DNA from 3 places in the Bacillus sp. DU-106 genome. Region 1 is predicted to be linked to each of the others. Evidence: riboswitches for the same ligand, from Rfam matches in the RefSeq annotation. Region 1 holds a riboswitch; each other region holds the start of a gene.
The links. Region 1 has a riboswitch for thiamine pyrophosphate ahead of tenA (thiaminase II). Riboswitches for the same ligand answer to the same signal wherever they lie in the genome.

Region 2: linked by a shared signal. The riboswitch ahead of thiC (phosphomethylpyrimidine synthase ThiC) and the one ahead of tenA (thiaminase II) in region 1 are both predicted to bind thiamine pyrophosphate.
Region 3: linked by a shared signal. The riboswitch ahead of thiT (energy-coupled thiamine transporter ThiT) and the one ahead of tenA (thiaminase II) in region 1 are both predicted to bind thiamine pyrophosphate.

What each region holds. Positions count from the first base shown of each region.
Region 1 covers NZ_CP026607.1:736,756-744,224, forward strand. Annotated here, with positions in the region: gene C3Y97_RS03830 (DUF3965 domain-containing protein) at 1-854, shown strand, start outside; gene C3Y97_RS03835 (hypothetical protein) at 1,095-1,427, opposite strand; gene C3Y97_RS03840 (SH3 domain-containing protein) at 1,433-2,587, opposite strand; TPP riboswitch at 2,857-2,968, shown strand; TPP riboswitch at 3,029-3,132, shown strand; gene tenA (thiaminase II) at 3,218-3,913, shown strand; gene C3Y97_RS03850 (ABC transporter ATP-binding protein) at 3,882-4,631, shown strand; gene C3Y97_RS03855 (ABC transporter permease) at 4,631-5,383, shown strand; gene C3Y97_RS03860 (ABC transporter substrate-binding protein) at 5,380-6,381, shown strand; gene tenI (thiazole tautomerase TenI) at 6,392-7,012, shown strand; gene thiO (glycine oxidase ThiO) at 7,005-7,469, shown strand, end outside.
Region 2 covers NZ_CP026607.1:5,123,402-5,130,870, forward strand. Annotated here, with positions in the region: gene cydA (cytochrome ubiquinol oxidase subunit I) at 1-1,322, shown strand, start outside; gene C3Y97_RS26280 (cytochrome d ubiquinol oxidase subunit II) at 1,315-2,340, shown strand; gene C3Y97_RS26285 (arsenic transporter) at 2,852-4,210, shown strand; gene thiC (phosphomethylpyrimidine synthase ThiC) at 4,312-6,072, opposite strand; TPP riboswitch at 6,187-6,302, opposite strand; partial or broken gene C3Y97_RS28515 (L-lactate permease) at 6,374-6,445, opposite strand; gene C3Y97_RS26295 (transposase) at 6,491-6,760, shown strand; gene C3Y97_RS26300 (hypothetical protein) at 7,242-7,469, opposite strand, start outside.
Region 3 covers NZ_CP026607.1:4,755,259-4,762,727, reverse strand. Annotated here, with positions in the region: gene C3Y97_RS24335 (response regulator transcription factor) at 1-13, shown strand, start outside; gene C3Y97_RS24330 (sensor histidine kinase) at 10-1,863, shown strand; gene thiT (energy-coupled thiamine transporter ThiT) at 2,071-2,739, opposite strand; TPP riboswitch at 2,826-2,927, opposite strand; gene C3Y97_RS24320 (FeoA family protein) at 3,122-3,349, shown strand; gene feoB (ferrous iron transport protein B) at 3,346-5,334, shown strand; gene C3Y97_RS24310 (FeoB-associated Cys-rich membrane protein) at 5,351-5,521, shown strand; gene C3Y97_RS24305 (lipoprotein BA_5634 family protein) at 5,558-6,136, opposite strand; gene C3Y97_RS24300 (PspA/IM30 family protein) at 6,539-7,204, shown strand; gene C3Y97_RS24295 (DUF350 domain-containing protein) at 7,285-7,469, shown strand, end outside.

The DNA of each region.
Region 1 (7,469 bases):
ATGATTTTATGATAGCGCAAGGATTAGCTGAGTTTGTTCATACTTCATTGGAATATGAAACATGGGATCTTTTGACGCAATCAGTTGCTTTAAATTATTTAATTATTAAATATCGTATAGGTGAATTGACAGATAGGGATATTGAAATTTGGGATAGAGTTAAATTTAATGAGAAGTGTATAACCGATTGTAAACATTTATTATCTCATAAAGAAGTATTGGAATTTACATTCTTTTATATGTGCAAGAGAGCGAAATCATTATCAAAAGAGCAATTAAATAGTGATATGATGAGTTTAGCAATGTATTGTAATACTTTTGTATATGATTTGTATACACATGATTTATTACGGAAATATCGTAAGTGTACAGATTTCCTATCATATTATGGACCTAGTCAGGCAGTTTTAGCATGTCAAAGAGCTGTATTATCTCAAATTTCCGATCGCTTAGACCCATTAAAGACAACGCATGTAGATGATTATTTATATGTGATGAAAGAAATGATGGAGCATATGACGATAGGAGTAATGGATCGATATGGTCATTTTATTGGAAAGCTACTATCTTATGTGCCATTTTTCGAAATGATACAAGTTCCACAGCATGCATATTATTGTGAAGAATTACTGTATATTTGTAAGGGCATTGAATATAAAGAAGAAACACTACGCAATTATATATTTATACAATTACATGATTGTTTACCATCATTTTTTAGGCTATTTCTTAAAAATAAGCGTTACGCAACGATTCATGATATTCTTTTCTATTGGTGCGATGACGAACAACGAATGAGCTTAGAGAAAAAATATAATCTGAGCTTTATTTATGAAAAATATGCTTGTGGATAAACAATATTTTCGATATGAAAAATTAATATAAATTAAAAAGGATCTCCAGTTTATGTGAGATCCTTTTTTGTTAGTAAAACAAGGAGAAAGTGATTAAGACAAGAAACAACATTCCATATAGGAGAAGTTGTGCAGTATAACTTCCTTGTATACCAAAAAAAGTATTGGCTTTCTTATACAAATGCAATATGTATTTTATTGGAGCATCTTTGAAAGATTGGTACACAGTGTCTCCTCTTTCTAAGCTTCTTGTTTTTGTTTTTGGTTATAAGGGACATTAATATATCTAGCTACAAATAATAAAACAGCCATAAAGAATACTGGAAATACAGTAGATAAATAAAAGCCATTACTAATTATATTTGTTATGAGAGCACTCAAAAGAAAAATAGCATTATAAATATGGGCAATTTTTTGTTTTAGTTGCACTTGAAATGATTCCATCATAATTTCTAATGCAACAAAAGCAATAATAATAGATAAAAATACAATGTTTGTATTGTAAATGATTAAACAACAGATTAAACCTAAAAAGGCTACGTATTCAATTATAAGAGGTATATTGCGTGGCATACAATTTACCTAACTAAATATGGCAGTGGATTTACTGCATTTGTTTTTTCAAAATTCCATTCTCCATTATGTAATTCAAAATGAAGATGTTGCCCGTATGAATGACCTGTGTTTCCCATATGACCTATTAATTGTCCAGTCTGTACTTGATCACCAGCTTGTACAGTGCGATCCTTCATATGAGCATAAACAGTTGTATATAATTTCCCATTGATTTGATGCGCAATGAAAACAACATTGCCATAGCTAGCTGAATAATAAGATTTCACAACTTTACCTGCAGCAGCAGCTTGGATAGAGACGTTTCCTGGAGCGGCAATATCTATACCATAATGCATTTGTTCCCAGCGTATATCAAAGGTTGAGCTAATTCTTCCTTGAGCGGGGAATTTGAAAGCAGCTGGAATTGATGAAGGCTGATCTGTTTTAGCTTGTGGTTGATTTTGTACTACATAGTGTTTTGCTACATATCCGTATCCTGTGCCAAAACGAATTTTATACCAAGTACCTACAGTTTCTACTACTTGTACTTGAGTACCGTTTTGTAATGAACCGAGTAGAGCGCTACTTGTACTAGCGGTGCTACGTACATTTAGATTAGGTGTTGCAACAGTATATTTTGTATTATTTTGAACGGTGATTCCTTTTACTAAGGGTTGTGAACCATTAGAGATGAATGCTTTTTGTACGTAACCTGTTTGGCCATTATGTGATATTTTATACCATTCGCCTTGATCTTCTTGAACGGTAATAAACTTACCATTTGGTAATACATCTAAAATGGAAGATTCTAAATTAGGTTCAGAGCGAACGTTTAATGCATTAGCATTAACGATGTATTGATCATTAGATTGAAGTTTGTTTTTTAGTAAAATAGCATCTTTTTGTACATAACCTACTTTATTATGAACAGATACTTTATACCAACCATTAGTTGTTTCAATGATGTTCACTTTTGTATTAAAGCGAATTGTATCAATTGATGTGCTTTTTACGTTATCTTCTGTATGTAATGCTACTTGATCGACTTTGACATACCCAGTTTTAATATTAGATAATTGTTCAGCGTTTGCTTTTTGTACATTTGTTTCACCCATAGAAGGAAGTAAAGAAGCAATCGCTACAGTAGTTGCTGTTAAAGCAGTAGCTTTCATATTCATGGAATAGAGACCTCCTCTAGTTGTATAGTTGTAATTTTATTATAGTATAAAGATATAATATAGTGGGGGTATTCACATAAATGTAATATGAAATCAATATAAAAATAAATTTTTTGAGGATAATGATTCCTTTTTATACAATTAATTGGGGTTTTATTTTCTAAAATAGAATGTATGTATTGTATAATTTTGATATTATGTTGATAATTAAGAAAATTAAAAAAGTTGATGATGTCTTATTAGGGTGTTATACTGACAGTGATAATTTTATAGTTTGCTAGGAGAGCTGGTGTTGCCAGCTGAGAGTAGGCCGTAAGCCTTTGATCCTTTTTATTACCTGATCTAGATTATGCTAGCGTAGGGAAGCAATTCGGACACTAACAATGAGTCCCCGTTTCTTTGCGTATAGAAACGGGGCTTTTTTATTTGAAAATTTCATATTGAAACCACTAGGGGTGCTTGACTTGCTGAGAGAGGAATAATCCTTAACCCTTACAACACCTGATCTAGGTAATACTAGCGAAGGGAAGTGGAACATCGAATAAATGTATAACTTTATTTGCTGTAACCACTTCTTATATATAGAAGTGGTTTTTTATTTAGATACATATATTGAAAGGGGATAGAGAAATGAAATTTTGCGATAGATTATTAGAAACTGTGCAACCGGTTTGGGAGATGAGTCATAATCATCCGTTTGTAGTGGGTATGGGAGATGGCACGTTAGAAAAAGATAAATTCCAGTATTATATTATTCAAGATTATTTATATCTGCTAGATTATGCAAAGTTATATGCGATTGGTGTTGTAAAAGCAACGAATCCACAAGTAATGGGAAAGTTCGCTGAACAAATTGATGGTATATTAAATGGCGAAATGACAATCCATAAACAATATGCAAAAAGACTTGGAATTTCTATAGAGGAGATAGAGTCTGCGAAACCATCTGCTAAAAATTTAGCTTATACAAATTACATGATGTCTGTATCTCAAAATGGCACACTTGCGGAATTAATAGCAGCGCTTCTTCCATGTATGTGGAGCTATTGGGAAATTGGAAAGCGTTTAAATGATATTCCTGGAGCAAGAGATCATGAGTTTTTTGGTGAGTGGATTCAAGGATATAGTTCGGAAGAATACGGTAATCTTTGTATTTGGTTAATAGATTTATTAAATGAAATGGCAGTTGGAAAGTCTGAGAAAGAACTAGAAAGATTAGAGGAGATCTTCTTATATTCCAGTCGATTTGAATATTTATTCTGGGATATGTCCTATCGTAAGGAGATGTGGGGATTTGAGGAGCAAGAACATACTACAGTTTCATAATGTTTCTTTTCATTACGATGAGAAACCAATCATCCATGAATTAAATGCTTCTATATATGAGAAAGAGTTTGTCAGTATTATCGGACCGAGTGGATGTGGAAAAAGTACTTTATTTCGCCTTATTACAGGTCTAGAAAAGGTAAGTACTGGACAGATAGAATTGACAGAAACAAAGAACCATCCTGTAGGATATATGCCGCAAAAAGATATGCTTTTGCCGTGGAGAACAATTATTGAGAATGCTGCCCTGCCGCTAGAGTGCCAAGGTGTACAGAAGAAAGAAGCAGAAGTAAAGGCAAAGGAACTGTTACATAAATTTGGTTTGCAAGGGTATGAGCAAAAATATCCGAAAGATTTATCTGGTGGGATGAGACAACGTGTATCTTTTATTCGAACTTTATTAACAGGCGGGGAGATATTGCTGTTAGATGAACCATTTAGTGCGTTGGATGCTTTAACGAAGACCTCTTTGCAAGAATGGTTGTTTGAACAATGGCAAGAGTGGGAAAAAACAATTTTATTCATTACTCATGATGTTGAAGAAGCGTTATTTCTTTCAAACAGAGTTTTAGTAGTGGAACAGCAGCCGATAACGACTTTGACTGAGCGGACTGTACCGCTTGATCATAACAGAACACGAAAAGATTTATATAAACCGGAAGTATTAGCGCTGAAAGATGAGCTTCTTAGTATGTTACAAAGGCAGGTACTTGTGTGATGAACCGATTGAAAGAATTAGTTCCTGCTATTACACTTTCTAGTATTTTACTAGCTGTGTGGGAAATAGGAGCAAGAATTGTAGATGAGATGTACATTTTACCGTCACCGTCTGCGATTGTAATGAAGATATGGAAACTAAAAGACATATTATTTACAGTTCATTTACCTGCAACGTTATACGTCGTTTTAATAGGTGTTGTTATCTCTATCGTATTAGGTGTAGGGCTAGCGATGTTAATGAATGCGAGTACATGGATGGAAAGAGCATTTTATCCATTATTAGTTGCTTCACAAACGATTCCAATTACTGCGCTTGCTCCGCTATTTGTTTTATGGTTTGGATATACAATTTGGAGTAAGGTTGTTGTCACAGTTTTAATTACGTTTTTCCCAATTGCGGTCAATACGTATGATGGACTGCGTAGTACGAAAAAAGAATGGGAGGAGCTCTTAGTTACATATGGAGCAACAAAAAGAGATATTTTTCTTAAATTAAAGTTGCCGTCTGCTCTTCCTTATTTTTTCTCAGCTTTAAAAATTGCAGTTCCGCTTAGTGTTATCGGAGCAGCAATTGGAGAATGGCTCGGTGCACAAGCTGGGCTTGGATATTTCAGTAAGAGAATGATGACGCAGTTAGATGGAGCTGGCGTATTTGCACCTATTGTATTGTTATCATTATTAGCTATTTTCTTCGTCGTAATTATTTCCATATTAGAAAAGAAATTCATTAGTTGGAGGAAGCATTCATGAAATTTTTAAAGCGCATCTTTGTGTTTACATTATTAATTGCAATAATTGCAGGATGTTCGAGTAATTCAGCATCAGATAAAAGTAAAAAAGAGAAAGAAATAACAGTCATGTTAGATTGGTATCCAAATGCGGTACATAGCTTTATCTATGCAGCAATTGAAAAAGGATACTTTAAAGAAGAAGGTGTAAAGGTAAATATTAAATTCCCTTCTAATCCGACTGATCCATTAACGCTAGCAGCAGCAGGGAAGGTGACAGTTGGCTTGTATTATCAGCCAGATGTTGTTATGGCGAGAGCGAATGAGCAAATTCCAGTGAAATCAATTGGGGCTGTCGTACGTTCACCATTAAATCATGTTGTATCACTGAAATCAGCGGGCATTCAATCACCGAAAGATTTAGAAGGAAAAACAGTAGGATACTCTGGAACACCATTAAGTGAGATGTATTTAAAAACGATGGTAAAAGAAGCTGGTGGTAATCCTGATACAGTGAAAGTAGTAGATGTTGGCTTTGATTTAGTACCAGCATTAATTACGAAGAAAGTAGATGCGGTAACAGGGGCATACATTAACCATGAAGTACCTGTTATGCGTCATGAAGGCCATGAACCAGCGTACTTTAATCCAGCTGATTACGGAGTACCAAACTATCATGAGCTTGTGTTTGTAACAGGTGATAAAACGTTGAAAAAAGATAAAGAGGCGTTGCAAGCTTTCTTACGTGGTACGAAAAAAGGCTATGATTTCATGAAGAAAAACCCAGATGAAGCATTGAATATTTTATTAAATCATCAAGAAAAAGAAAACTTCCCACTTGTGCCAGAAGTTGAAAAGGAAAGTATGAAAATTTTATTAGAGAAGATGGAAACGAAAGATGAGCCATTCTTATCAGATTCAAAAGAATCTTGGGAGAAACAAAATAAGTGGCTGAAGGACAAAGGAATGACGAAAGAAACCGTCCCAGCCGATGAATTATTCGAAAATATTTTAAAGTAGGCGAATGAATATGAAAAATGAGCTCCATGTAATCTCAAATGGCCATATGCCATTCGAAGAGTTAGTGAATGTAGCGATGCAAATTGAGAGTGAGATTGATTATTTGCATATTCGTGAGCGTGAGAAGAGTACGAAGGAATTATATGAAGGTGTGGAAAGTCTATTAATGGAGGGCTTTCCAGCTTCTAAAATTGTCATAAACGATCGAATTGATATTGCAATTTTATTAAATATTCCTCGTGTTCAACTAGGATATCGAAGTACAGATGTAAAGTCAGTGAAAGAAAAGTTTTCGTATTTGCATGTCGGTTATTCTGTGCATTCGCTAGATGAAGCAATAGTAGCTTTTAAAAATGGAGCGGATTCACTCGTTTATGGCCATGTATTTCCGACAGATTGTAAAAAAGGTGTGCCAGCGAGAGGGCTTGAAGAAATTTCAGACATTGCAAGGTGTTTATCTATACCGATTACAGCAATTGGAGGAATTACCCCAGAAAACACAGTGGATGTTCTTACTAACGGTGTAAGCGGTATAGCAGTTATGTCTGGAATTGTAAGTAGTAGTAACCCGTATAGCAAAGCGAAATCTTATAAGGAATCAATAAGAAAGTGGGCGGAAAAACATGTGTGAGAAGTATGATGTAGCGATTATTGGTGGTGGTGTAATTGGTAGTTCAGTTGCACATTTTCTAGCAGAAAGAGGACATAAAGTAGCGATTGTGGAGAAGCAAAGTATTGCATCGGAAGCTTCAAAAGCAGCTGCTGGTTTACTTGGTGTTCAGGCAGAATGGGATGCGTATAATCCGCTATTTGAACTTGCTAGAGAAAGCCGAGCTATATTTCCACAACTTGCAGCAGTTTTACGTGAAAAGACGGGTGTTGATATTGGATATGAAGAAAAAGGAATTTATCGTATTGCTCAAAATGAAGATGAGAAGGAAAGAATTCTTCACATTATGGATTGGCAGCAGAAAACAGGTGAAGATTCTTATTTTCTAACGGGAGACCATGTGCGGGAAAAAGAGCCATATCTATCCGAATCTATTATAGGAGCAGTATATTATCCGAAAGACGGTCATGTTATTGCA
Region 2 (7,469 bases), 1.0 Mb from region 1:
GTTCTTCATTAGCATTCCACATTATCTTTGCAACACTTGGGGTCGGTCTTTCATTGATGATTTTTATAAGCGAAATACTCTATCACTGGAAGAAAGACTCCGACTATGCCATTATGGCGAAAAGATGGACAAAGGCGTTTGCTATTCTTCTCGGTGTAGCAATTCCAACTGGAACAATTGTTGGTGTGCAAATCTCACTTCTTTGGCCTGGTTTCGCCAAAATTGTTGGGCAAGTTATTTCTGTTCCCTTCCAAATTGAGATTTTTGCCTTCTTTTTGGAGGCTTTATTCATGTCGATTTACGTATATGCAGCTGATAAACTTCCTCCATTTATGAGATTAATCTCGCTATTTTTCGTCATGCTTGGTGCCACGGCATCCGCCGTGCTCATTACATCAGCAAATACATGGATGAATACACCAGCAGGCTTTTCAATGAATCCAGATGGATCTGTTTTTAACGTTGATCCTTGGAAAGCTTTCTTTAATCCGAGTTTTGGCACAAGTGCATTCCATGTCGTTATTACGGCTTATGCAACTGGTGCGGCTGTCATTGCTTCTATCGCTGGATTTAAATTATTGAAGAAAAATTTAAGTACACGTGAAATTGCTTATCATAAAAAGGGGCTACTATTAGGGCTTGTCGTGACATTTATTACAGGCGCTACGATGTGGCTTTCAGGGCACGAATCGGCAATCGCCCTACATAAACACTCACCTGAAAAACTTGCATCTGCTGAAGCTTTATTTGAAACGACATCACACGCACCGCTATCCATTGGCGGGGTTGTGGATCCTAATACACTTGAACTAAACTATGCACTTGAAATCCCAAACATGCTTAGCTTATTAGTGGGACTAGACCCTAGCACTGTCGTAAAAGGTCTAAATGAATTCCCACAAGAAACATGGCCACCATTTTATACACATACACTATTCAACTTAATGGTCGGCACCGCTGCGTTTACCTTTGCAGTTGCAGCAATTGCACTCTTATATTGGTACTTCGTTTACCGAAAAAAGGGAACAGAACTACCGAAGTGGCTACTTTGGGGGGCTGCCGCATGCGGACCAATTATGATGCTCGGTATTGAATTCGGATGGATTTTCAGTTGTAGCGGTCGTCAACCATGGACAATTTATGGTATGCAACGTACCGTCGATGCATCTACACGCGCCGATTTCGTCGGTCCTTTATTTGTTTTGTTCATCATTTTATATATTGGACTCGCTATTTTAACAGTCATTGTTCTACGGACATTCTTTAGAAGACATCCATTAAAGAATGATTTACAACACCAAGGAGGCGATTCTCATGCATGAGGAAAGTATTGCAATCATCATCTTATGGGCCCTTATTTTCGTATACAGTATATTAGGGTCCATCGATTTTGGAGCTGGTTTTTGGGGCATGGTATACGCCAAACATCCAACTCTCGCTGCCAAACTTGCGAATCGGTACTTATCACCCACTTGGGAAGTAACAAATACGTTTCTTGTTTTCGTCGTTGTCGCATTTCTCGGCTTCTTTCCGAAAGCGGCCTTTACTCTTGCGACAGTAATGTTCGTACCAGTTATGTTAATTTTAGTGCTCGTTGCAGTACGTAGTACGTTTATGGTATTTGCTTACTCCTTACCAAAATATCAGTACCTTCTTCGGGTTATTTCAGGTATTACTGGTCTCTTAATTCCAGCACTATTAATTACCGTTTTACCCGTTACAGAGGGAGCCTATATTACAATGTCTGAAGGAAAAGAAGTACTCCTGTATGGAAAACTTCTTTCTAGCCCGGTTATCTACTGTTATATGCTCTTCGGACTAACGTCTGAACTATTTCTCTCCTCTCTCTTTCTTGCTGATTTTGCGAGAGAACAAAGTTCAGAAGATACGTATAGAATTTATAGAAGAAATGCTATCATTCTTGGTCCTGCAACGCTCGTTACAGCAATCATCGCCCTCGTTGTAATGGACCCAGAAACACATTGGCTTATGCAAGGATTAATAAAGCAATTCCCGTGGTTTACAGTTTCTATTGTTTTATTCGTTATCGGATACTCGTCCCTTTGGTGGACAAACAAAAAATACAATACACTAGGATACCCTCGCATTGCCGTTTTAGCTGTCGTCGCTCAATATGCATTTGCCAGCTACGCTTACGGCGTCGCGCATTTACCTTATATTATTTATCCTGACGTAACTGTATTTACAAGCTTTACAACGAAAGAAACGTTCTATGCACTGCTCATTCTATACGCAATTGGGATTGCAATTTTATTACCAGGATTTATTTTCTTCTGGAATTTATTCTTGAAGGATCGTACTTTTTTGAAGGAAAAATAATATAGTCTTGGAGTCTGTCCCAAAAGGCATTTTGGAATAGACTCCTTTTGTCATGTTTTGTCGATAAGTCGATATATTTTAAAAATCGCTGATATATTTTGAGTTGCGCCGATATATCTCCATAATCGCTGATATATTTTAAGTTGCGCCGATATATTTCAATAATCGCTGATATATTTTAAGTTGCGCCGATATACCTCCATAATCGCTGATATATTTTAAGTTGCGCCGATATATTTCAATAATCGCTGATATATTTTAAGTTGCGTCAATATATCTCCATAATTGCCCATATAAATTTCATTTACTATTTTACTGCCCCAATAATTTATAGACTCCTCTCATAATAGTTATTTCACTATTCGTGACACTTGTCCTTTAGCTTGAAAAACACATATTCGCTTCATCTCGTTATACGTCTAGTTCTTCTTATTTTTTGCTGAATATACTACCAATATAAACTTGAGACAAGCTACATCTGTTCAAGGGAAAATAGAAAGGTAGGCAAAATATGAGCATTGAAATATGGATTACTATTATTGTATTCTTCTTAACGATGATCGTTATCTTTTGGCGGCCTCGAGGTTTGAATGAGGCGTGGCCAGCAGCAATCGGAGCTGGTATCATCATAATTACTGGACTTGTATCAAAACCAGACGTCATGGATATTATAAGTAAAATTGGCGGTGCTTCCATAACAATATTAGCGACCATCGTCATGGCAGTTATATTAGAAAGCTTCGGCTTCTTCCATTGGTCCGCAGCGAAACTGGCAAATCTAGCGAAAGGTTCTGGACGCCGTCTATACTGGTATATTCAATTATTATGTTTTCTTATGACTCTTTTATTTAATAACGACGGTAGTATTTTAATTACAACTCCCATTTTAATTCTTCTTCTAAAAAACCTTCAATTAAAACCACATCAACAAATTCCTTATTTATTAAGCGGAGCTTTAATCGCTACCGCATCTAGTGCACCAATTGGTGTAAGTAATATCGTAAACTTAATTGCATTAAATATCGTTAATATGACTCTTTATATGCATACTGCTATGATGTTTGTACCTGCAACATTAGGCTTATTATTTATGTCATGGCTCATGTATACAGTTTTGAAGAAAAAACTTCCGAAAAAATTACCTGTTTCTTCATATGATATTGAAGAAATTTTCTTCACGAAAAACTTCCATCCACTAAAAGGAAATAATTCTGTTGATACGAAACAAAAACGGACAAGATTCATGTTAAAAGTATTAGGTTTCGTCTTCCTGATGCGCTGTCTTCTATTCGTTGCATCCTTCTTATCCATCCCAATTGAAATCGTTGCAGTACTTGGTTCACTCGTTCTTCTCATTTGGAGATGGTATTACTTACGAACAAACCCTGTCGACATTTTGAAAAAGACACCGTGGCACATTTTAATTTTCGCCTTCTCTATGTACGTCATTATTTACGGACTCCACAACGCAGGATTAACAGCTGCACTTGTACAATGGCTCGAGCCAATTGTGAATCAGCATCTACTCTATGCTAGCTTTGCAATGGGCGGACTTGTATCCATCCTCTCTAACGTCTTCAATAACCATCCTGCCCTTATGATTGGTACAATCACATTAACAGAAATGGGACTAGATCCAGTCACATTAAAAACAATCTATCTTGCAAACATCATTGGTAGTGACATCGGTTCACTATTACTACCAATTGGTACACTAGCTTCACTCATTTGGATGTATATTCTGAAACAAAACAAAATTAAAGTAAAATGGAAAGACTATTTAAGTGTATCCCTTATCGTTATCCCGCTCACAACAGTCGTCACACTATTCCTCTTATTCTACTGGGTACATCTCTTCTTTGCCTTATAAACAACAGAATCCCCATTTGCTACCGTCTTAGCAAATGGGGATTCTTCTATAATAAAGTTAGGTACTACAGTGTGATCAATCAAGTAAAGAGGTGTAACGTGTTATTGATATAAATGACTACCAGCTTCTTTAAATTCTTCTGCTTTCTCTTTCATTCCTTTTTCAATTGCTTCTGTCGTTTCTAAATCATTTTCTTTTGCATATTCACGAATATCATGTGAAATTCTCATACTACAAAACTTCGGTCCACACATTGAACAGAAGTGAGCTGTCTTTGCCCCTTCTGCAGGCAACGTTTCATCGTGATATTCCATCGCACGTTCAGGATCTAAAGATAAATTAAATTGATCGCGCCAACGGAATTCGAAACGTGCTTTTGAAAGTGCATCATCACGCTGATGAGCCGTTTTATGTCCTTTCGCAAGATCAGCCGCATGCGCTGCAATTTTGTACGTAATAACACCCGTGCGTACATCATCTTTGTTTGGCAAACCTAAATGTTCTTTCGGCGTTACATAACAAAGCATCGCCGTTCCAAACCAACCGATCATCGCAGCTCCAATTGCCGATGTAATATGGTCATAACCTGGTGCAATATCTGTCGTTAGTGGCCCAAGTGTATAAAACGGCGCGCCCTGACAAATATCAAGCTCTTTCTCCATATTCTCTTTAATTAAGTGCATCGGTACGTGTCCAGGTCCTTCGATCATAACTTGCACATCATGTTTCCAAGCAATTTTCGTTAATTCACCAAGTGTTTCAAGCTCAGAGAATTGTGCTTCGTCATTTGCATCTGCAATCGATCCTGGACGTAATCCATCTCCAAGAGAGAACGAAACATCGTACTGCTTCATAATTTCACAAATCTCTTCAAAATGAGTATATAGGAAGTTTTCTTTATGATGGAATAAACACCACTGCGCCATAATCGAACCACCACGCGAAACGATACCTGTCGTACGCTTTGCAGTAATTGGAATGTAACGAAGCAATACACCAGCGTGAATCGTAAAGTAATCAACGCCTTGCTCCGCTTGCTCAATTAACGTATCACGGTACACTTCCCATGTTAAATCTTCTGCAATTCCATTTACCTTTTCAAGCGCTTGATAAATCGGCACAGTTCCAACTGGTACAGGCCCATTACGAATAATCCACTCACGCGTCGTATGAATGTTTTTACCTGTAGATAAATCCATAATCGTATCTGCACCCCAGCGCGTTGCCCACGTCATCTTCTCTACTTCTTCTGCAATAGAAGAAGATACAGCAGAGTTTCCGATATTTGCATTTACCTTCACGTGGAAATTACGCCCGATAATCATCGGTTCTGCTTCTGGATGATTAATATTCGCTGGTAAAATAGCGCGGCCTTCTGCGATTTCCTTACGAACAAACTCCGGCTCTACTCCTTCACGAATTGCAACGTATTCCATCTCAGACGTAATAATGCCATTACGCGCATAATGCATTTGCGTAACATTTGCACCTTGCTTCGCTCTAAGCGGCTGGCGATCCATTTGCGGGAAAACAGGTGTATGTTTCGAAGCCACTTTCACACCATCATCCTCTGGTTTCACCTCGCGCCCTTCATATGCCTCTACATCCCCGCGCTCCATGATCCAAGAATGACGCGGCGTTGGAATTCCCTTTTCCAGCTCCACTTTATACGCCGGATCCGTATAAGGACCGCTCGTATCATACACACGGACTGGAGGATTTGGGATGCCGTTCGTTTCGCTTTGTTCAATCTCACGCATCGGCACTTTCATGCCTACGCGTGGTCCATCCACATATACTTTCTTACTCCCTGGTAAACTCGATTTCAATTCAATTTGCTCAGCTGAAACAGACTGTTTCATAACCTTTGTTGCCTCCCCTGTTCGTGACAAGGACGAGATATGGCCAGCGCATGCCAAAATAAAAAGAGCCAGGTCCATAAAAAAATAAGGACCTGGCTCATAAAAGACATCATTATGTAAAGCCGTTAACTTCCCTACGCTGGTACGAGCCAGATCAGGTCCAAAGGGTTAAGAAGATCACGCGCTTCTCTCTCAGCCTACGCATACGTTAGGCACCCCTAGTTTATCACTGATTTAATTTTCAATACCTTCCCATCATACACGATAATCTGAAAAATGCAAAGGTTATTTCTTTTTCTCTTTATGGAATCATCCACGTTAAATAATATGCTTGAACATACGTTATAATACCAACAATAATTACGAAGAACACCCTATTGTAAAAATAGTTTATGATTTAAAATGGGAGTTTAAAAACATCTTCACCACAAAGAGTGTTGAGAATCTCAACCATTGTATTAAGAAAATTAAGAATACTAATATACAAGAGTTTAAGAGCTTTACGAATGGATTAGCCCGGGATATTGAAGCTGTCAGAAATGCGGTAACTTATGAGAATAATAATGGTCTTGCCGAAGGGAGCATAAACAAGTTAAAGCTTATTAAAAGAATCATGTATGGTCGATGCAAATTCTCCACATTGCGGACAAAGATTCTACTTTTGGAGAGAATGAGACTTTTCAACTAACTCCAGGAAGAACCATTTTTTACTTGCCAAATACATTCATCAGTCCCGTTTGCCAAAGAGCCTTTGTCTCTGCTGTATTTCGCTACAACTGCTACTGTTACCTGCCATACAACCTGCAATAGAGATAGGTAACAATTTACTATACAAGGAACAAAATTGACCTGCTCCTCCATTTAGTGATTTAACTATCTTTATTATTCAGAGCTAAAACTCAAAGAAAAATCTCTTACATTTATTGTAACGTAATCCCCTTAATATGTTAATTATTTTTTTGTGGTCTTGTTAGTTAAAGGGGTACTTAGTACAAAAAATAACCGTAGATAGTAGCACGAACACTGTTCTTGTTATAATTTTTTTTCAGAACGTCTATAATCCTCTTTTAAAAAATATATGTAAATATAATAAAAAACGAATGATTAATAGAAATATTCTACACCACTCGTTTTTTATCGGACTTCTTTTTACTGTACTTTTATTTTCTTTATGAGTTATTAGAAAAATAATTGTCTATATAAGTCTTTATTTTTTCAAAATTCTTTTCCATAAATAAGATTGCTGGTACTTCAATTATTGGAAGATTATTTTCATTATCAAAAGCTGGACACGGTTTGGGAACTACCAAATAGTCAACTGAGTTTTTATCCCTAATATAATTAATTGAAACATCATAATAATTAGAAAAATATTCCTTCAAATCATCCTGATTCCT
Region 3 (7,469 bases), 1.4 Mb from region 1:
GGGCAATGTATGAGGAATGGAATTGTACTAAAATTATTTACTCTTACAACAGCATTATGCATGTTAATTTTAGCGACGATATTTATTGGACAAACGATATTTTTTAAACAATATTATGCGAATCGAAAAGTGGAAGATATTAAAGTGAATTTAAATTCCTTTGAGAAGAACTATTTAAATCATGCAGGAAATACAGAAGAAATTCAGAAACTAGAGCAAGACTTTTTAAGAGAAAATAATACGTGGATTACGACATTAGATAAGAACGGGAATTTAAAACATGCAGATGATTTTTATTTTGAGGTAACGATAGATCGTAGGCAACAAAAGAGCTTTGGACAACAAATATTTAAAATTCCTTTAGGCAATCTCGTCAATATAGAGGAGATTGATAATAAATTATCGGAGCATTTTTTAGGGCAAGAAATTTATTTTTCTGGAGTGAGAAAAGAAGATAGTTTTATTCCATTCTCTTTTTCTTTATCTAAGCAGAATTTAAGCGGATCTAATAAACCGTTAGAAAAAGCATTTAATGAGAAAATGAGTAAATTAAATGAGGAGAAAAAGAAAGCAGCTGTGGAACAAGTTGGTAAGGAAAAGAAGCCGGCTGTTCGGGAGCAAGTTGCTCAAGAACCAGATGTTTACATAGGAGGGCGTGTTACGAAAGTACAGTTTCCAGATGTAAAAGGCCCCGTAAATCCAATTTATAAAAACACTTTATTTTTGGATAGTATAAAAGAATTTCAAACGGATGTGTTACTAAAAGAGAGTAATCAAATAGAGTATTCAACAAAGACAATGGACTACGAAAAGAATGATATAAAATATAAATTATTAATGAAACCAATAAAAGAAAAAGACGGATCGGTAACATATATTTATGCGATGGCTTCTTTACAGCCGGTAGATGAAGCTGTACAAATGGTGCAAGATTATTATATCTATATCATTGCATTTGTAGTCGTTCTTATTTTTTTAGCTTCGTTCTATTACTCAAAACAAATTGCAAAGCCATTATTGAAAATAAATGATACAACAAAGAAAATAGCGCATTTAGACTTCACAGAAAAAATACCGATTACTTCGAAAGATGAAATTGGAGATTTATCGAAAAATATTAATGTGCTATCAAATAAACTCCATTCGCATATTGGACAGTTAGAAGAAGATATTGAAAAGGAAAGAAAGTTAGAAAAGACGCGAAAAGAATTCATTTCTGGTGTTTCACATGAATTAAAAACACCGCTAAGTATTATGAAAAGCTGTATTTCTATTTTAAAAGACGGGGTAGCTGAACATAAAAAAGAGTATTATTTTCAGGCAATGGAGAGAGAAGTAGACAAAATGGATACGTTAATTTTGGATATGCTTGAGTTAGCTAAATTTGAATCTGGTACATATAAAATGAAAAAAGCTTCGTTTTATATTGATACAGTAATTGAAGGTATATGTGAACATCTATCTGTGGAAATAGAGAAAAAAGAACTTCATATTCATAAAAATATAAGTTCATTTGAAGTGATTGCAAATCAAGGCCGGATTGAACAAGTCATCGTGAACTTCATTACGAATGCTATACGATATACACCAAATAAAGAGGATATTATTATTTCTACAATAGATGAGAAGAATCGTATAAAAGTGTGCATTGAAAATAAAGGTACTCATATTGAAGAAGAGCAATTAGATAAAATTTGGGATCGTTTTTATCGCGTGGATACAGCTCGTCAGCGTTCACAAGGTGGGACGGGGCTTGGGCTTGCTATTTCAAAGAATATTTTAGAACTACATGATGCTGAATATGGGGCAGAAAATACAGAAGATGGTGTATTATTTTATTTCTATTTACCGAAAAAAGCGTAGACAATATGATCTATGCTTTTTTAATTTATTTTCATATTATCTTTACCTAATCTTTATTTTTAATCAGTATAATTTGTTTAGAAAATGAGGTTATGTAAGGAGTCGATGAACCGTGCATAGCAATTGGCTAAGTATAATGGTATTTATTTTCTTTTGCGCATTTATTGTATTTTTAATTGATATTACGATATGAAAAAAGAGCGCTCATTAAGCGCCCTTTTTTTGTGTATTCATTTGATAAGCACTGATGCTCTTGAATAAGCGTGGTGAAGTGATAAATAAAAATATAAGTAAAACGGTACATAAAATAAAAGAACCAAGCATTGTACTTCCATTTACGATTAATGAATATAACACAGCCGATTGACCTTTCGGCGCATATTGTCCCCAGAAAATAATGCCGGCAATAAAGTGGCAGAAATAGCGAGCAAAGCTACCGATAAATGTAGCAAGGATAATATAAGCAAGGACTTTCTTACCCTGATTTTGTTTTGATGAAGGTTTGTCTTTACGGTTACCTAAATTTGATTGTTCTAAGCTATTTTCATTGGATGTTAAAAGTGCTTTTTGAATTGGACGATAGAATAAGCCAGCAAATCCGATAAAAGCAAAGGCAATGAAGTACTCAATGAATGCTTGAACAGGTGTTAAAATATAAGCATCTCCCACGACAATTTGTAATAGTCCCCAAACTAAACCGCCTAAGAAAGCTGATTTAAAGCCCCAGCGGTAAGCAATAATAAAAATAGGAATCATAGCGAATGAGATAGAACCGCCTGTTGGAAGTTTAAGTGATAATGGTAAAATATCGATAATCATGGCGAAGGCTGCAAGAATAGCAGATTCGATCATCGCTTGTAAATTGGTGTTACGCATGTTGTCTCCCCCTAAATCCAAGTTGTACAAAAAAGAATAGATATCATAGGAGGATACGAAATACGTAAATAAAAATGAGGTATGTATTTCGGACGTTTGCACAATCCCTGCGTTAGCATTAACTAACAGGTTCGAAGGGTCGGAACGAAGTGTTCCCTCTCAGCGGCATGGCTCCCCCAGTGATAACGAAATTCTTTATTTGTTATTGTTTATTGTAAGCGAAATGGATGAGAATGGCAAACGAATACAGTATGACAATAATTGAAATAGAATTGTAGCGAAATGTTAATAAATATGAAGCAAAAGGGTATAGTACAAGAGAAATTGGGTGTGGTATAATTTTTTTGAAAATAATTATCATTCTCTTCTGAGGGGGAAGGTTATGAGCTTAGTAGATATTAAAATTGGAGAGAAAGTGTTAGTAAAAAGTATTCAGTCTTTAGATCAGCTATTAAAGCGTAGACTAGCTGCTTTCGGTCTTGCTGAAGGAAGCGAACTTCGCCTGAAACAGAAAGCGATGTTCAAAGGTCCTTGTACATTGGAGTGTCGTGGACAGTTAATTAGTATTCGTCATTGTGACGCGAAAATGATAAAGGTGGAATTAGCGTGAATAAGGTAGCTTTGCTAGGGAATCCGAATACAGGGAAGACATCATTATTTAATGCACTTACTGGTTCTTATGAATACGTAGGAAACTGGAGCGGTGTAACAGTAGAAAAAAAGGTTGGTAAATTAAAAGATAGACAAGGAACATTAATTGATTTACCAGGTGTTTATGATTTAAATCCAGTTTCACGTGATGAAGGTGTTGTAACAAACTTTCTATTAACAGAAGAATTTAATCATATGTTAAATATCGTAGATTCCTCGCAGTTTGAAAGAAATATGCATTTAACGTTGCAGTTACTTGAATTTGGTAAGCCAGTCTCAATTGGTTTAAACATGGTTGATGTGGCGAAGCAAAGAGGAATTGTCATTGATGTAAAACGATTATCAGAGCTATTAGGTGTAACAGTCGTTCCTGTTGTTGCAAGAAGTGGAAAAGGCTGTGAAGAACTGCTTACGACTCTTAAAGAAAATGACAAAAAAGAGAAAAAGCCATTCCTTATTTCATATGGTGTACAAATGGATGAAGGAATTGGAGAAGTAATTGCTCTTTTAGAGACAGCGAATTACGAGCATCCGAGATGGTTAGCACTTCAATTTTTAAGCAATAACGAAGTAGTAGAAAAAGAAATGAAAGCATTACCAATTTATAAGGAACTCATAGCCATTCGATCTCGCTTAGAAGGAAGACTTGATTGTACGTTAGAAGAGCACATTTACAAAACTCGTGAAGCGTATATTGAAAAGTTAAAAACAAATGTTATGAAGCATGAGAAAGAAGGAAAAATTCCTTTTTCAGAAAAAATTGATAGATTAATTACACATAAAATTTTAGGACTTCCAATCTTTTTAGCAGTTATGTTTTTTATTTTTCAGGTTACGTTTACGTGGATTGGTACACCTTTATCGGATATGTTAGATGAGTTTTTTGGTGGCCAGCTTACGGATTGGGTGACGGCTGGACTTACAAGTATTGGAGCTTCTGATTTTATTCAAGCACTAGTTACAGAAGGTATTATTGCCGGTGTTGGTGCTGTATTAGTATTCGTACCACAAATCTTTGCACTATTCTTTTTTATTTCATTATTAGAAGACTCAGGGTATATGGCGCGAATTGCAGTTGTTATGGATAGAATTATGGAGTTTTTCGGCTTAAACGGAAAAGCTTTTATTCCGATGATTATCGGTTTTGGATGTAACGTTCCAGGTATCATGGCTGCGAGAACGATTGAACAGGAAAAAGAACGTTTACTTACCATTTTAGTAACACCATTTATGTCTTGTTCAGCACGATTACCTGTATATGCATTATTTGCGGGCGTATTTTTCCCGCATAGTCAGGCGACTGTTGTATTTTCTTTATATGTTGCAGGGATTGTTCTTGCGTTATTAGTTACAAAAATTATGTCTCTTACAATTTTGAAAGCGGAAAAGTCTATTTTCGTAATTGAATTACCGCCTTACCGTGTGCCACAAGCAAAAACATTATGGCTAAGCACGTGGGAGAAAGGAAAGGGATTTGTTCGTAAAGCTGGTACATTCATCTTTGGTGGTTCGGTTGTTATTTGGTTATTAAACTATGCAGGTCCATCAGGATTCGGCGTTGATATGGGAGATAGCTACTTAGCGATGATTGGTGGATTTATCGCACCATTATTTGCACCGCTCGGCTTCGGAACGTGGCAAGCTGCAGCATCCCTTTTAACAGGATTTTTAGCGAAGGAAGTTGTCGTTTCTACAATGGCAATTATTTATGCAGTTAAAGAAGATGTGCTTGGAAATGTAATGGGAGCACATTATACAGCATTATCAGCTTATGCATTTATGTTCTTTATTTTATTATATGTTCCGTGTTTAGCGACGGTAGCTGTTATTAAACGTGAAACAGGATCAGCGAAGTGGACGATTTTCTCAGTCGTTTATCCACTCGTAGTTGCTTATGTATTAACGCTCATTATATACCAAGTTGGATCCTTACTCGGATTCTAGAAGGAGATGTATTGTGATGATGGTCAATATTATAATTGGAGCTATCATTTTTGGTTATGCAGCATATACGTTAGTTAATTTTGTAAAGAGAAGTAAAAAAGGAAAATGCGCGGCATGTTCTTTAAATAAGTCATGTCAGTCGCAAACTTGTAGCCCGGATATGGAGCAAATTGCTCATAATAAATAGAAAAAAGCTTTGCGAATTTCGCAAAGCTTTTTTGTTTTACTTTTTAATTTTTACAAGTTGAGAAGCTTCTACGCCTTTGTAACCAGGGAATTCTTTACTTGGGTCTTTATCAAATTTTAATACACCTACAGATTTTTCATCACCTTTTACATTGCTGTAAGTTGCGTCATCGACAATCGCATACATATCTGTATATGCACGACCACTTCCGATAATTGTGTTGCCTTCATATTTTAATTTTGCCCCATCAAGTGCAGCATTTTCTACTTTTTCTTTTGCAAATAATACACCTTGTTCTGTTGTTACAGCTGGTAATTTATCAAGTGGTTTCGTGTTGTCTTTTTCATCAACTTTGCTAAGTAACTCTTTTTTCACTAGTTCTTCACCAGTTTTCTTATCCATTACAAGAACTTTTTTACCATCTAATGTTGTCATTTTCATTTTATAGAAGTCTTTTTCTTTCACTTCTTTTTTGTTTTTATCTGTAATTTGCTGAACTTGTTCTTCTGATCCGTACAGTACAAAGCCGTTCGCTTTCTCTCCTAATAAAGAACAACCTGATAATGCTCCAAGTGAAATTGCTGCTGCTAATCCGATTCCTACTAATTTTTTCATGATGATTTCTCCTTTTATATGTTTTATAGTAAATACAATTTTTGTATTAGTGCTTACATGTGAAGAAGCTTGTTTGTTGCTTCTGATATTAGTGTATAAGAAATATTGGAATGCAACTATCGAGTTAGCTTACAGTAACATTACACTTATGTAATTTAGTGAAATTGCACAAAAGTAAGTTAACTCCAAATAGATATAATTATAATATATTGTAAATGCAATATTGTGTATAAAATGTCATATTATAATGGATGTATTTTGGAAATAACATGTAAGGACATATTAGTTTTGTTATAATAAACACATAGGCTGTAAAATGAATATTCTTTACTGTAAAGGGAGATTTTTCAGTTTTCCAAGTAGTGAATTTGAAATATGAGGTATATCATAGGAGGAATTTAGATGTCTGTATTTAAACGATTAAGAGATTTAACAATGTCAAATGTGTATTCGTTAATTGAAAAAGCGGAAGATCCAGTTAAGATGACTGATCAATATTTACGCGATATGCAAGCCGATGTACAAGAGGCTGAGAAAAGTGTAGCAGCTCAAATCGCACTTGAGAAGAAATTCAAAATATTATTTGAAGAGCAAGAAGCACTTGTGAAAAAACGTGAAGAGCAGGCTCATACGGCTGTTCAAGCTAATAACTTAGATCTTGCGCGTCGTGCATTAGAAGAAAAACAAAATGCAGAGCAAAAAATGAATGAGTATAAAGCAAGCTACGAGCAAAATAAAGCTGCTGCTGATAACCTGCGCCTAAAGCTAGAAGAAATGCGTAAGCAATTAAATGAGCTGAAAAATAAACGTGAAACACTTGTAGCGCGTGTAAATGCGGCGAAAGCACAAAAGAATATTAATCAGGCGATGTCTGGATTTGATTCAAACTCAGCAAAAGCTGGTTTAAGCCGTATGGAAGAGAAAGCCCTTCAATTAGAGGCTGAAGCGGAAGCAAGCGGTGAAGTTTATAAGAAAGAAAAATCATTAGATGATGAATTCGCAAGCTTAAACAAAAATTCTGCTGTTGACGATGAATTAGCTCGTATTATGAAGCAGTATGAGAAATAATATAGAATAAAGACAAATGAACCGACATGTCTAAACAAATTCATGTCGGTTTTCTATTACTTTTTAGAGGAGGTTTTGCAATGACATGGATGAATGTAGTTGCCATGCTTGTATGGACTGGAGCGAGTGCAGTACTTTTATTTGCAATTATGTGGGTTGATTCAATTTTTACAAAATACAATGACTTAAAAGAAATAAAAAATGGAAATACAGCTGTAACAACTCGTTTTATTATGAAATTATTTGCACAAGGGTACATTTTATC